DNA from 4 places in the Mesorhizobium sp. M4B.F.Ca.ET.143.01.1.1 genome. Region 3 is predicted to be linked to each of the others. Evidence: riboswitches for the same ligand, from Rfam matches in the RefSeq annotation. Region 3 holds a riboswitch; each other region holds the start of a gene.

Region 1 (3,371 bases), on a different contig from region 3:
TCGATTCCGTCAGCGCCGTGGTGCGCGCGCACTATATGCCGCTCTATTCGCGCCTCGGCCCCTACCCGCTTTCCCTGCTCGACAACGCCGCGCTCACGCGCAAGCGCACCGTCTTTGAATATTGGGCGCATGAGGCCTCCTTCCTGCCGGTCGAGACCTGGCCGCTGCTGCGCTGGCGCATGCAGCGCGCCGAACAGGGCGAGGAAATGTATCTCGGCCTCGCGAAATGGGGCCGTGAGCAGCGCCAGATGATTGACGACGTCTACAACGAGGTCGCCGAACGCGGGCCGATCGCCGCCTCCGACATAGAAGGCCACAAGGGCAATGGCGGCTGGTGGGGCTGGAGCGCGGCCAAGCACGCCTTCGAGTGGCTGTTCTGGGCCGGCCGCATCACCACCGCCTACCGACGCGGCTTCGAGCGCTACTACGATTTGCCGGAGCGCGTGCTGCCGCAGGCCGTGCTCGATCTGCCGGTTCCCTCCGTCGAGGACGCGCATCGCGAATTGCTTCGCATTTCCGCCCGCGCGCATGGCATCGCCACCTACAGCGACCTGCGCGATTATTTTCGCCTCGCCCCCGGCGACACGAAGGACCGCATCGAGGACCTGGTCGAGATGGGCGATCTGCTGCCGATGCGGGTCGAAGGCTGGGACAAGCCCGCCTACCTGCACAAGGACGCCCGCTTTCCGCGCAAAATCGAGGCGCGCGCCCTGCTCGCGCCGTTCGATCCCGTCGTTTTCGAGCGCACGCGGACGGAAAAGCTGTTCGACTTCCGCTACCGCATCGAGATCTACACCCCGGCCGAAAAGCGCCAATACGGCTACTACGTGCTGCCCTTCCTGCTCGGCGACCGGATCGTCGCCCGCGTCGATCTCCGCGCCGACCGCCCGGCCAGCGTGCTGCGCGTCCACGCCGCCTATGCTGAGCCTGATACGCCGCCGGAAACTGCGGCAGAACTCTTCGAGGAGCTCAAGCGAATGCAGGGCTGGCTTGGCCTCGAGAGCATCGAAGTGACGCCGGCCGGCGACCTCGGCCCGGCGCTGGCAGGCCTTAGCGCGTCGTAGACGTGCGTTGACAGGCCCACACCCGTAAGCCTAAATCCGCCGCAGACGGTCTTCTCCCGGCAAAGGGAGGAGCCAAGAGGGAATGCGGTGAGGGAAAAATGCCCAAATCCGCGGCTGTCCCCGCAACTGTAAGCGAAGAGCCAAGGCCGAAAGCCACTGGGATGTTCCCCGGGAAGGCGGCAACCAAGGCGATGACCCGCGAGCCAGGAGACCTGCCGTCTGAGACAGATGAATCCGATCGCCTGGCGGGTTTTCCGGGCAAGGAGCCTGATTTGGAGCGCGACAGCAGTTTTCCGGCTGATAGAGCGGACATACCGTCCGACGACGGCGAAGCCTTGGCGGGCGTGACCGTCATCGTCTGCTCGTCCTGCCGCGACGAAACGGGTTCCGATGCCCATCCGCGCGCCGGCGCGCTGCTCGCCGAGGACACGCGCCGGGCTGCTTCCGGCCAGGACATACGCATCCGCACTGTCGAATGCCTCGGCAATTGCAAGCGTCGCCTAAGCGCAGCGCTTCTGCGTGACGGCTCCTGGAGCTACGTCTTCGGCGACCTGACAGCGACCAGCGGCGCCGACCTCGTTGCTGGCGCAAAGCTCTTCGCCACCTCGACCGACGGCCTCATCCCGTGGCGCGGCCGGCCCGATTCCCTGAAGCGCGGCCTTGTTGCCCGCATCCCTCCCCTCGACCTGCTGAAGGACTGACCATGACCGCATCCGTCTCCCGTGTTCCCTGCACCGTCGTCACCGGCTTCCTGGGCGCCGGAAAGACGACGCTGATCCGCAACCTGCTCGAGAACGCCAAAGGCAAGCGGCTGGCGATCATCGTCAACGAGTTCGGCGATGTCGGCATCGACGGCGAAATCCTCAAGGGCTGCGGCGTCGATGCCTGCCCGGAGGAAAACATCGTCGAACTGGCCAATGGCTGCATCTGCTGCACCGTCGCCGACGATTTCGTGCCGGCGCTCGACCAGATCCTGTCGCGGACGCCGAAGGTCGATCACATCCTGATCGAAACCTCAGGCCTCGCGCTGCCGAAGCCGCTGGTCCAGGCCTTCCAGTGGCCGAGCGTGAAGAGCCGCGTCACTGTCGACGGCGTCGTCGCCGTGGTCGACGGCCCGGCCCTGGCAGACGGCCGCGTCGCTTCCGACATGGATGCCCTGCAGGCGCAGCGCGCGGCGGATGACTCGCTCGACCATGACGATCCGGTCGAAGAAGTGTTCGAGGACCAGATCGCCTGCGCCGACCTGATCATCCTGTCGAAGAGCGATTTGATGGACGCCGCCGGCTCGGCGCGCGCCAACGCCGTCATCGGCGAGCATGTGGCTCGCGCCGTCAAGGTCGTGCCGACCGCCCAGGGCAAGGTCGACCCGTCCGTGCTGCTCGGTCTTGGCCTCGCCGTCGAGGACGACATCGAGAACCGCAAGACCCATCACGATGACGAGCTCGACCACGAGCATGACGATTTTGACTCCTTCGTCATCGACATCCCGTCGATCGCCAATCCGGATGAACTGGCACAACGCGTCGCCACCGCTGCCGAACAGGAGAATGTGCTGCGCGTCAAGGGCTTCGTCGAGGTCGGCGGCAAGCCGATGCGGCTTTTGCTGCAGGCCGTCGGGCCACGTGTCAACCATTACTACGACCGCGCCTGGACGGCCGAGGACGATCGCCGCTCGCGCCTCGTCGTCATCGGCCTGAAGGGGCTGAACCGCCCGGCGATCGAGCGTATCCTCGCCGGCTGAGGCAAACCCGAACCACGATGCACATCCTCACCACCACATCCGCCTCGCTCGACGATCTCGCCGAGCCTGTCGATCTCAGGCAGATGCCTGCGGATGTCGTGGCGCTGTCCTTCACCGACAGCGATCTTTCCGGACTGGCTGCGGCGTGGAAGGCGGACGCGGAACGATTGCCCTCAATGCGGCTGGCGGCACTTCGCGATCTCCGCCATCCGATGTCGGTCGACCTCTGGATCGACAGCGTCGCCCGCCACGCCAAAGTCATCCTGGTCCGCATCCTCGGCGGCTATGACTGGTGGCGCTACGGTTGCGACCAGCTCGCCGCGGTCGCGCGCGAACGCGGCATCAAGCTGGCGCTGCTGCCCGGCGAAAGCCACGACGAGGATCTGCGGCTGATCGAGGCCTCGACCCTGCCGCGCGCCGAGCTGGACGGATTGCTCGGCTATTTCCGCGAAGGCGGGCCTGCGAATATGACAGCGCTGGTGAAGAGGCTGGCGCGGCTGGCGGGGTCGGACACGGCGGTGACCGACCCGGTCTGCGTCCCGAAGGCTGGATACTACGAGCCGGGC
Region 2 (3,371 bases), on a different contig from region 3:
CGCCGGAGAATTCCGGCGCGTCATTGTCGGCGTGGCGCGCGCATTCGGGATCGTCGTGCCTCGCCATCAGGCCTCGGCCATAGATCGGCACCAGCCGCGACAGGTCCTTGTGGACGCCGGGGCAATGCAGGCACTCGTTGAAGTTCTCCCAAAAGATCTTCCAGTTGCAGTTCATCACCTTGCGCAGCGCATGGCCGGTGACCAGCGTCTCCAGCGGCCAGTTGGCGAGATTGCCGGAAGCCCGGTCGAAGGAGGCTTCCGCCGAGCCGGCGGCATCTCCGGCGAGGTTGATGAAGACGAAGCCGCGCCACACCGACAGCGCCACGCCATAGAGCGGATAGTCGGCCTTGTCGAAGCCTTCGGGCAGCGACTTCGACGGCACGCGCACGAGGTCGCCGCGCAGCGAATAGGACCAGGCGTGGTAGGGGCAGGTCAGCAGCCTGGCCTTCAGCCTTCCCTCGCTCTCCTGGCAAAGCTGCGAGCCGCGATGCCGGCAGGTGTTGTGGAAGGCGCGCAATTCGCCGGCCTCGTCGCGCAGCACCACGATCTCCTGCGTGCCGACGCGGAATGTCCTGAAAGCCAGCGGCTGGGCAAGGTCGGCCTCGCGGCAGACCAGCAGCCAGCTTTTGTACCAGATCGCGTCGAGGTCACGACCGTAAGCCCCGGCATCCCAATAGGCCGACGAGGGCAGGGTCGGCTCAAGCCTGGTCAGGCCGGTGTAGAGGTCGTCGCTCGGTTTGGGCTGCATAGGCGGCTCCCTGAATGGTCCAGCCGACACCCGGCCAGGATGTTTGTCAATCGCTCGCGCCGTGGCCATTGTGGCACGCAATCGCCGCCCCTAAGGTCGGCGCTTCACAAGTCGGGTGCCCAGGGACAGTTCATGCCGCCAAGGACAATGTCGCTCACCGAGGAGCTGGTCGCGCGCTGCTTTCGCGTCGTCGAGGACAGCGGGCCTGATCCCAACGCGATGCATCTGGACGATGCCGACTATGAAGCGATGCTGGACACGCTCGAGGCTGAGCTGCCTGGCAGCGAACCGCTCTGGCTGTTCGGCTACGGCTCGCTGATCTGGAAGCCCGAGATCGATCATGTCGAGGAACGGGTTGCGGTCGCGCGCGGCTGGCACAGGTCCTTCTGCATGAAGATGACGCGCTGGCGCGGCACCAGGGAGCAGCCTGGCCTGATGATGGCGCTGGACCGGGGCGGGCAGTGCAAGGGCGTCGCCTTCAGGCTTGGCGACGCCGACCGGCGCCAGCAGCTCGACAAGGTTCTGCGGCGCGAAGTGACACTGAAGCCGACCAGCTACCATCCGCGCCTGCTCAACCTTTCGAGCGACGGCGGCACGTTGCGGGCACTGGCCTTCGTCATCAACCGCAAGGGCACAACCTATGCCGGCCCGCTTGAGGAAAAAGAGGTGGTCGAAAGGCTGGCGACATCCTGCGGGCACTGGGGATCGGGCGCAGACTATCTTTACAACACGGTGAAGAACCTCGAGCAGCGCGGCATCCATGACCGCCATCTGTGGCGGCTGCAGCATCTGGTTGCCGAGCGGATTGCCGCGTCGGACAGCTAGGCCCGGTGGCGCATTTGCGCTGGTGGCCGCCGGAATTTGGTTTGCCGGGCGCGACGATTCTGCCTATAGTCCTGCCGTCGTCGGTTCCGTTTTTGGAGCCAAGAGGGAATGCGGTGAGGGCGAATTCGTCCAATGCCGTGGCTGCCCCCGCAACTGTGTGCGGTAGTCCTCTCCAAGACCACTGAGGAAAATCCTCGGGAAGGTGGGGAAGGGCGCTGATCCGCGAGCCAGGAGACCTGCCGGCGACAGAAACGTTGAATTCTATGCCCTCGGGTGGAGGGCGAAAGGACAAGACATGACGACCGCTTCCGTCTCCCTCGGCACCTCCGTCTCCTCGCAGTCGCGCTTCATGCAGCTGGCCATGGCCGCGTTGCTCGGCATTTTCGTCGTCGGCTTTGTCGGCTTCTCGCATCTCGATGCGGTCCACAACGCAGCTCACGACTACCGCCACTCGATGGCGTTTCCCTGCCACTGACAAGGGCCTGACATCATGAACCTGTTTCGCAACGTCGTGTTCATCGCGGCGATTGCAGGGCTCGTGGCCGGCGTCGTTCTCGCTTGCCTGCAGGCCTATGCAACCGTGCCGCTGATCCTCAAGGCGGAAGTCTACGAACAGGCCGGCGGCGGCCATCATCATGATCATGCCGCGGCGCCTGCCGAGACCGGCGACGCCATGAGCTCCGCCGCTCCGGCCGGAAATGCCATGAGTTCCGCGCCGGCTCCGGCCGAAGCGGCCGCGCCAGCGGAAGACGAGGGCTGGGCACCGGCCGACGGCTTCGAGCGTTTCGCCTTCAACGTCGTCGCCAACATCGTCACCGGCATCGGCTTCGCGCTGATCCTGGTCGCGGTTTCGGAATTCGCCGGTGGTATCGGCAACTGGCGCCAGGGCGTGTTCTGGGGTCTCGCCGGCTTTGCCGTGTTCACGCTGGCGCCGGGCCTCGGCCTGCCGCCGGAACTGCCGGCGATGCCGGCCGCCGAACTCCTGCCGCGCCAGATCTGGTGGACGGCGACAGCGGTCGCGACCGCCGCCGGACTCGGCCTGATCGCTTTCCGCAAGTCGCTGCCGCTGGCGATCCTGGCCGTGGCCCTGATCGTCGCGCCGCACATCGTCGGCGCGCCGCAGCCGGAAAGCTTCGAGACGCCGATTCCCGAAGGCCTGCATCACCAGTTCGTGGTGGCGGTGACGGTCACCGACCTGGTGTTCTGGCTGGTGCTGGGCGCTGCCGTCGGCGTGGTGCGCGGCCGCTTCACCGGCACGGCCACCAGCCTGCGCGACAGCTTTGCCTGATCGCAGGGGACTGACCTTCATCATCGGCGGTGCGCGCTCCGGCAAGAGTGCGCATGCCGAAACCCTGGTGACGGCGAGTCCCTCGCCATGGGCTTACATCGCCACCGCGGAAGCCTATGACGATGAGATGCGCGAGCGCATCGCGCTGCATCGGGCGCGTCGCGGCGAGGGCTGGGCGACGGTCGACGCGCCGCTCGATCTTGCCGCCGCGATCGAGGCGCTGCCTGACCACCAACCCGTCTTGATCGACTGCCTGACTCTGTGGCTGACCAATCATATGCTGGCCGAGCGCGACCTCGATGCGGAATGCCGGCGGCTTGTGGATGTTCTATCGCGGCCGCGCGGGCCGTGGTTCGTGGTGTCCAACGAGGTCGGCCTGGGCATCGTGCCCGACAATGCGCTGGCGAGGCGGTTTCGCGATGCGGCCGGCCGGCTCAACCAGCAGGTCGCCGCCGTCGCCAATACGGTGCTGCTGATGGTGGCCGGTCTGCCGCTGAAGGTGAAGTGAGA
Region 3 (3,371 bases):
TCGCCAGCGTCGACCAGGTTTGCCCAGCCCCAGCTAAACGGTGGTCGTCCAAGCTGGCGAGCAAGCAGGTCGCCGACCAGGCGGGAAAACCGTCCGTTTCCGTTTGGGAAGGGATGGATGGCAACCAAACGGTGGCTGAATCGGACGGCGATCTCGTCGGATGGGTAGGCACCGTGCTCGACCCAATAGCGCACATCGTCGACCGTCTGCCTGACATCCACTGCGATGCGGTAAGCATCAACGCCGATGTTCCGGGCCGTCATGCGGTACTGCCCCGCCCAACGCCACACCTCGCCAAACATGCGCCGGTGCAGCTCGTTCAGGAACTCATGGTCGAGGACATCGCGCCTTCGCGACATCGCCCAGCGCAAGCCTTCGCCGATGTTGACCTGTTCGGCCTCATTCAGCTCATGCCGCAGTGTGATGTAGGACGGGATGAGCTGCTCCCGCTCCTCGGCGGTTAGCGGCGTATTCGCTTCGTCATCATCCTGGAACAGAGGATCGTCTTCCATGGGGATCAGTCATCCTCCCACAGTCGTCGTGGCGAGTCGGCAAGAATGGCATCGATGAGACGGCGACGTTCGTCCTCCAGATCCGACTTGATCAAAGCCTGGTTTTCCAGCCGCATGGTATGATCCAGGCGAGTCATGTCCTGTCCCGCCTTTTCTGCCGCTCGCTCGCGAAGCATGTCGTCTAGCGGCTTGATCGGAACGAAGGCATAGACAAACGTGCAGTTCATTGCCGCCGCGGCTTCCCGAAGGGTCTTAATCGTCGTCGCGCCCGAAACCTCCGCCTTCTCGATGGCCGGAATGCGAGAGGGGGCTGCGCCCATGCGAGTGGCGAGCTGCCGGGTGCTCATCCCCAGAGCTTCACGGATGGCTTTCATCCAACCGCGAGGCGGCGCAATGAGCTTTAGTTCCCGCAGCGGTGCGAGACGCCGTTCCAGTTGTTTGCGCGCGAGCGAAGCCTGTTTTATGTTCATAGATATATGTCCATCTTCGGTTCACGTTAGCATAAAAAGATGAGCAGAGAAACGCCAAAAGAACATGTATATATGATCAAAAGGCGTGATAATTGGACATAAAGGAATGAGCAATATCGGTTGGACGAACGAAGCAGCCAAGCTTCAGCGAGAGAGCTGCTCACGAATTGCGAGAATGGGGTAGCGCAGATTCTCAATTCAGCTGCAATCGAGACACACGGCCTTGCCGCTCGCGCTGCGGTAGAGAGTGGCGAGGCCCTTCACAGGGAACGTGCCGATTGTCTTGCCGTCTATCGCATCGATCGCCGTCACGGTCGGTGCGGCGTGGTCGGAAACGTACAGAGGCCATGCCTCTTTCTCGTCGGCCGAGGCTTCGCTGATTCCCGCGAGCTTCGCTGCCGGGTTGGTCCATAGTGGTTGCATTTGCTGCTCTCCTTGGATAAGCAGCTCCAGTCTGTTACGTAATAACATGACAGACTGGAAGAGGCATAAATATATTGGGCTCGGAAAGGCACCGCTTGATGCGAGCCAGGGGATTGGTTAGGAACGGGTGTCGGTTTCCGTAAGGAAATAACAGGGAATTCGCCGCGGCTTGCCGCGAAACGAAACTGCCCCCGCAACTGTAGGCGGTAAGTCCATCTCGATCATGCCACTGGGATTAGCCCCCGGGAAGGCCGAGAGGGACGATGACCCGTCAGTCAGGAGACCTACCGACACCCGTAACTTAACGCGCCGGGCGGGGTGTCCGGGGAGGTTGTCGATGACGCTAGCCACACGTGAAGTGCAGCCGCATCTCGTCCATTGCGACGCGATGACGATCATTGCCGTCCTGACCCGAATCCTTCGATCCCTGCCAGCAACCGATCGGAGATGTTCGCGTCATGACTGTTTCACGCCTTGCGCTTGCCGCTGCTAGCTTCGCTTTCCTCACGGCGGCCGCAGCGGCCGAGCCGACCAAGTACCCGCTGACCCTCGAGAATTGCGGGGAGACGCTGACCTTCCAGAAGGCGCCTGCGTCGACCGTTGCGGTCGGCCAGGCGGCGACCGAAGTGCTTTACTCACTCGGCCTAGGCGACAAGGTGACCGGCACCTCGGTCTGGTTCAACGAGGTGCTGCCCGAGTTCAAAAAGGTCAACGACAAGGTCGAACGCCTGGCCGACAACGATCCGAGCTTCGAAAGCGTGGTCGCGAAGAAGCCGGAACTGGTGACCGTTCAGTTCATCTGGCATGTCGGTCCTGACGGAATCGTCGCGACCCGCACTCAGTTCCATGACGTCGATATACCGACCTATATGCTGCCGGCCGACTGCGTCGCCAAGGACAATACGGTCGGCGTTGATGGCACGCGCAGCGAGCTCTTTTCGACCGCCACTATCCATCAGGGCATCCGCGAACTGGCGCAGATCTTCGACATCCAGGGCAAGGGTGCGGAACTCGTCGCCAGCCTGGCGGAGCGCGAGAATGCCGCCGTCGAACGCGCCAAGGCGCTCGACCTCAAGGACGTCTCTGCGGTCTTCTGGTTCTCCAGCGCCGAGATGGATATCGACCCCTATGTCGCGGGCCACAAGGGCGCACCGGCCTACATGATGGACAAGCTCGGCATCAAGAACATCATCGAGTCCGACGAGGAGTGGCCAGTTGTCGGTTGGGAGACCATCGCCAAGGCCAACCCGAAGCTGATCGTCATCGCCAGGATGGACCGCCGCCGTTTCCCCGCTGACGACTACGAGAAGAAGCTGGAGTTCCTAAAATCCGATCCGGTCGCGAGCCAGATGGACGCGGTCAAGAACGACCGCATCGTGGTCATGGACGCACATGCGATGGATGCGACCATCCGCACGATTGCCGGCATCGAGGTGCTGTCGAAGTCGCTCAAGGATTTCGGACTGGCACAGTGAGTCTGACCGCCTCGCAGGAGATCTACGTCTTCCGGCTTGGCCGGGGGACGCTCGGTTTCGCCGCGCTCGTCGCGGCGGTGCTCGCCGGAATCTGCATCGGCGAGACGCCGATCCCTGTCTCGATCGTCCTGCAGACTCTGGCCAACAAGATCTTTGGTTCGGCCTACGTGCTCGACCCGATCGACATGGGGATCATCTGGAACTACCGCCTGCCGCGTGCGATCATTGCGGCCTGTTGCGGATCGGGCCTGGCAATCTCCGGCATGGTGCTGCAGTCGCTGCTGCGAAACGCGCTGGCGGACCCGTATCTTCTCGGCATTTCCGCCGGTGCCTCGACCGGCGCGGTGGCGGTGACTGTCGCCGGCTTGGGCGCCGGCGCGATTTCGATGTCGCTTGGAGCCTTCGTCGGCGCCGTCGCAGCCTTTGCCCTGGTGGCGATACTGGCGCGCGCGGCTGGCGGTGGCGTTACGTCGCACGGCACCGGACAGATC
Region 4 (3,371 bases), on a different contig from region 3:
GCGTCGACGACGTCTGCGTGGTGTCGACGTTGGCGGCCGGCCGCTGACTGTTGATGTCGGTCCCGCCGACATTGTCGTTGCGGGCATAGGCGCTACCGGCGGCGATCAAAAGTGCGGCGGCAGTAAGAGCAATCTTCTTCATTTTGGGTACTCCTGGATTTGCGTCGGAGCGGCGGGCCAGCCGCCGCGTCCGGCTTCCGTTTGGCCACGACCCGAACCGGAGGTCCGGGATCGCGGTCCGGTCGGTTTAGTTGTTGCCGAAGAGGTTACGGTCGCTGCCCTGGTTGGCGGGCTGCTCGGCGGCCGGTTCCGACTTCTTGATCGATGCCGTGTACGAGCTGTCGACGGCAGCAGCGGGCTGATTGGCACCGTTGGAACCGTAATTGTCGCTGCCGGATGCGAAAGCGCCGCCCGAGATGGCCAGAAGGGCCGCTGTGGCAAGGATGATCTTCTTCATTTCAGTGCTCCTGAATTTCTGACGATCCCGAGCGGCGGGCTCTTGCCCACCGCGGTCAGGGATCGTGTGTTAGTTGTTGCCGAACAGGTTGCGGTCCGAGCCGTGCGCCGGTGTCTGAGCGGCCGGTTCCGACTTCTCGATCGAAGCCGTGTACGAGCTGTCGACGGCAGCGGCGGGCTGATTGGCACCGTTGGAACCGTAATTGTCGCTGCCACCAGCAAAGGCGCTGCCGGAAATGGCCAGAAGGGCGGCGGCAGTAAGAGCAATCTTTTTCATTTTTGGTACTCCAGTATATTTTTTCCGTCCGTCTAGCGGCGTGTCTTGGGAGGAAATCGCGTCGTTCGGACAGCCCCGATGTGGGAGAGCCATCGGCCGCTTTCCAATCACGAAGTTTTTCCGTCTGGCCTATGAATCTGCACCTTGAAATTGTACCAAGGCCATCTACACGCAATGAATTACGAAGCAATATCAAGTGGTTGTTTGAATCGCCCATCGGGCCAAGTGACGATTCCGAAGATCTGCGTTCACACCGTCCTGCACGCATTGTCAACAGAAACGAACCGTTCGGTTCGATTTTAGGATCTCCTAATAGTCACTTTTCTATACTGTTAACCAATTCAGAACCGCCCAGGGAACACGGTTTTCTCCGCCTCGATTCGCATGCCGGCAGCGTGTGACATCGGTCGCCTTGCAGGGCCAATATCAAGCATCATGGGTCGTGTCGCGCCGCATGGATGCGATGTCGTTTTCATGCCGATGGCGCGGCGGCTGTCGTGATTAAGATCAGATTATCTCAGGTGCTGCCCCGTGACGACGGGACGGAGAATTGGGAAGCCGGTCAGAACCCGGCGCTGCCCCCGCAACGGTGGTGGAGTTCAAAGTCGCGACGGGAGACCACTGGGCCATCGGCCTGGGAAGGTGCCGCGACCGCCCGTCAGGGCACTCCAGAGCCCGGAAACCAGCCAGGGATACTTGAACTCGGCTGATCGCGGTGGGCGGTCAAGAGGCGGATGGTGCGTGCCCGGCCATGCCGGCGGCGGTCGTTCTTCTCAATCACCACCAGTTCAGTCCTTGAAGCGGTGCGACAAACGCGAGGACAGGACATGGATGCGCGCAACGACATGCTGAGGCTGCTGCACGGCCGCAGGCCGGGCTTTTCGCTGGAACAGCCCTTCTATACCGACCCGGACTATTTCAAGCTCGACATGGAGCTGATCTGGTACCGCGACTGGCTGTTCATCGGCCACGATTGCGAATTGCCGAAGCCGGGCAGCTACATCACCGCGCAGGTCGGCGACTATCCGGTGGTTCTGGTTCGCGACCAGCAAGGCAGGGTCAATGCCTTCCATAACTCCTGCCGCCATCGCGGCAGCCGCGTCTGCAACGCCGAGAAGGGCACCGCGGCGAAGCTCGTCTGCCCCTATCATCAATGGACCTACGAGCTCGACGGCAGGCTGCTGTTCGCCCGCCAGATGGCGGATGGTTTCGACAAGAGCCAGTTCGGCCTGAAGCCGGTCGCCTGCGAGAGCGTCGGCGGCTACATCTTCATCTGCCTGGCGAAAGAGCCAGCCGATTTCGCGCCGATGCGCGCCATGATCGAACCCTATCTCCTGCCGCATCGATTGACTGAGGCGAAGGTCGCTTTCGAATCGACCATCGTCGAGAAGGGCAACTGGAAGCTGGTCTGGGAAAACAACCGCGAGTGCTATCACTGCGCCGGCAACCATCCCGAACTCTGCAAGACCTTCCCCGAGGCGCCGACGGTGACCGGCGTGCATGGTGCCGAAAGCGATCCCGAGATGCAGGCGCATTGGGCGAAATGCGAGGCGGCGGGCCTGCCGAGCAAGTTCCGCATCGACCCGGCCGGACAGTATCGCGCCACCCGCGCGCCGCTCTTGCGCGACGCCGTCAGCTACACGATGAGCGGCAAGCGCGCGGTGACGAAGAACCTTTCCACGAGCGTCTCGGCGGACCGCATCGGCACGCTGATGCACTATCACTATCCGACCACCTGGAACCATATCCTGATCGACCATGCCGTCACCTTCCGGGTGCTGCCGATCAGCGCCACCGAAACCGCGGTGACGACGAAATGGCTGGTCCACAAGGATGCGGTGGAAGGCGTCGATTACGATCTTGCCGAACTCACCCATGTCTGGACCGAGACCAACGACCAGGATCGCCGCATCGTCGAGGAAAATGCTTTCGGCATCCTGTCGCCGGCCTATGAGCCCGGCCCCTATTCGGAGCAGCATGAGGGCGGCGTCATCCAGTTCGTCGAATGGTACGCCTCCTTCATCGGGCCGCGCCTTGCCGAAGGCGGCCGGCCGGCGCTGCGCAGCGTTGCTTGAGGTGAAGGGATGAACGCGATGACGGATCTCGCCCTCTATCGCCATCTCGACGAGATGGCGCCTTGGAACGACCGGCTGCAGGTGCTGGAGGTGATCGGCGTCAGCGACGAGGCGCCGGACGTCAAGACCTTCACCTTCCGCTCCGACAACCAGACCTGGTTCCGCTACAAGCCCGGCCAGTTCGTGACGCTGGAACTGCCGGTCGCCGACGGTCCGCTGATGCGCACCTACACGCTGTCCTCATCGCCGTCGCGGCCGTTCTCGATCGCGGTGACGGTGAAGGCGCAGGCCGGCAGCATCGGCACGCGCTGGATGTTCGACAATCTCAAGCCCGGCGCCCATGTGAAGGCCTACGGCCCGGCCGGCGATTTCTCGCTGCACAGCCATCCGGCGGCCAAGTACCTGTTCATCTCGGCCGGCTCCGGCGTAACGCCGATGATGTCGATGCTGCGCTGGCTGAACGACTGCGCGCCCTGGACCGATGTCGGTTTCGTCAACTGCGCGCGCAGGGCGGAAGAGATCATTTTTCGCAAGGAGCTTGAATTGCTGGGCAGCCGCATGCC

What was found. A riboswitch is a leader RNA that binds a small molecule or an ion and turns the genes downstream of it on or off. The one in region 3 is predicted to bind cobalamin.
Region 1: another riboswitch for cobalamin. It lies ahead of EN786_RS09955 (DUF1636 family protein); the one in region 3 lies ahead of EN786_RS32040 (ABC transporter substrate-binding protein).
Region 2: another riboswitch for cobalamin. It lies ahead of EN786_RS10195 (CbtB domain-containing protein); the one in region 3 lies ahead of EN786_RS32040 (ABC transporter substrate-binding protein).
Region 4: another riboswitch for cobalamin. It lies ahead of EN786_RS20455 (aromatic ring-hydroxylating dioxygenase subunit alpha); the one in region 3 lies ahead of EN786_RS32040 (ABC transporter substrate-binding protein).

The regions. Positions count from the first base shown of each region.
Region 1 covers NZ_SRSR01000003.1:540,954-544,324, reverse strand. Annotated here, with positions in the region: gene EN786_RS09960 (winged helix-turn-helix domain-containing protein) at 1-1,064, shown strand, start outside; cobalamin riboswitch at 1,094-1,299, shown strand; gene EN786_RS09955 (DUF1636 family protein) at 1,337-1,765, shown strand; gene cobW (cobalamin biosynthesis protein CobW) at 1,768-2,805, shown strand; gene EN786_RS09945 (cobaltochelatase subunit CobN) at 2,823-3,371, shown strand, end outside.
Region 2 covers NZ_SRSR01000003.1:593,724-597,094, forward strand. Annotated here, with positions in the region: gene EN786_RS10185 (aromatic ring-hydroxylating dioxygenase subunit alpha) at 1-748, opposite strand, end outside; gene EN786_RS10190 (gamma-glutamylcyclotransferase) at 881-1,573, shown strand; cobalamin riboswitch at 1,638-1,832, shown strand; gene EN786_RS10195 (CbtB domain-containing protein) at 1,869-2,048, shown strand; gene EN786_RS10200 (CbtA family protein) at 2,064-2,861, shown strand; gene cobU (bifunctional adenosylcobinamide kinase/adenosylcobinamide-phosphate guanylyltransferase) at 2,854-3,369, shown strand; gene cobO (cob(I)yrinic acid a,c-diamide adenosyltransferase) at 3,371-3,371, shown strand, end outside.
Region 3 covers NZ_SRSR01000021.1:56,626-59,996, reverse strand. Annotated here, with positions in the region: gene EN786_RS32055 (mobile mystery protein B) at 1-512, opposite strand, end outside; gene EN786_RS32050 (mobile mystery protein A) at 518-982, opposite strand; gene EN786_RS32045 (hypothetical protein) at 1,181-1,405, opposite strand; cobalamin riboswitch at 1,520-1,712, shown strand; gene EN786_RS32040 (ABC transporter substrate-binding protein) at 1,864-2,880, shown strand; gene EN786_RS32035 (iron ABC transporter permease) at 2,958-3,371, shown strand, end outside.
Region 4 covers NZ_SRSR01000008.1:12,396-15,766, forward strand. Annotated here, with positions in the region: gene EN786_RS20440 (DUF680 domain-containing protein) at 1-142, opposite strand, end outside; gene EN786_RS20445 (DUF680 domain-containing protein) at 248-457, opposite strand; gene EN786_RS20450 (DUF680 domain-containing protein) at 527-733, opposite strand; cobalamin riboswitch at 1,236-1,439, shown strand; gene EN786_RS20455 (aromatic ring-hydroxylating dioxygenase subunit alpha) at 1,561-2,808, shown strand; gene EN786_RS20460 (hybrid-cluster NAD(P)-dependent oxidoreductase) at 2,827-3,371, shown strand, end outside.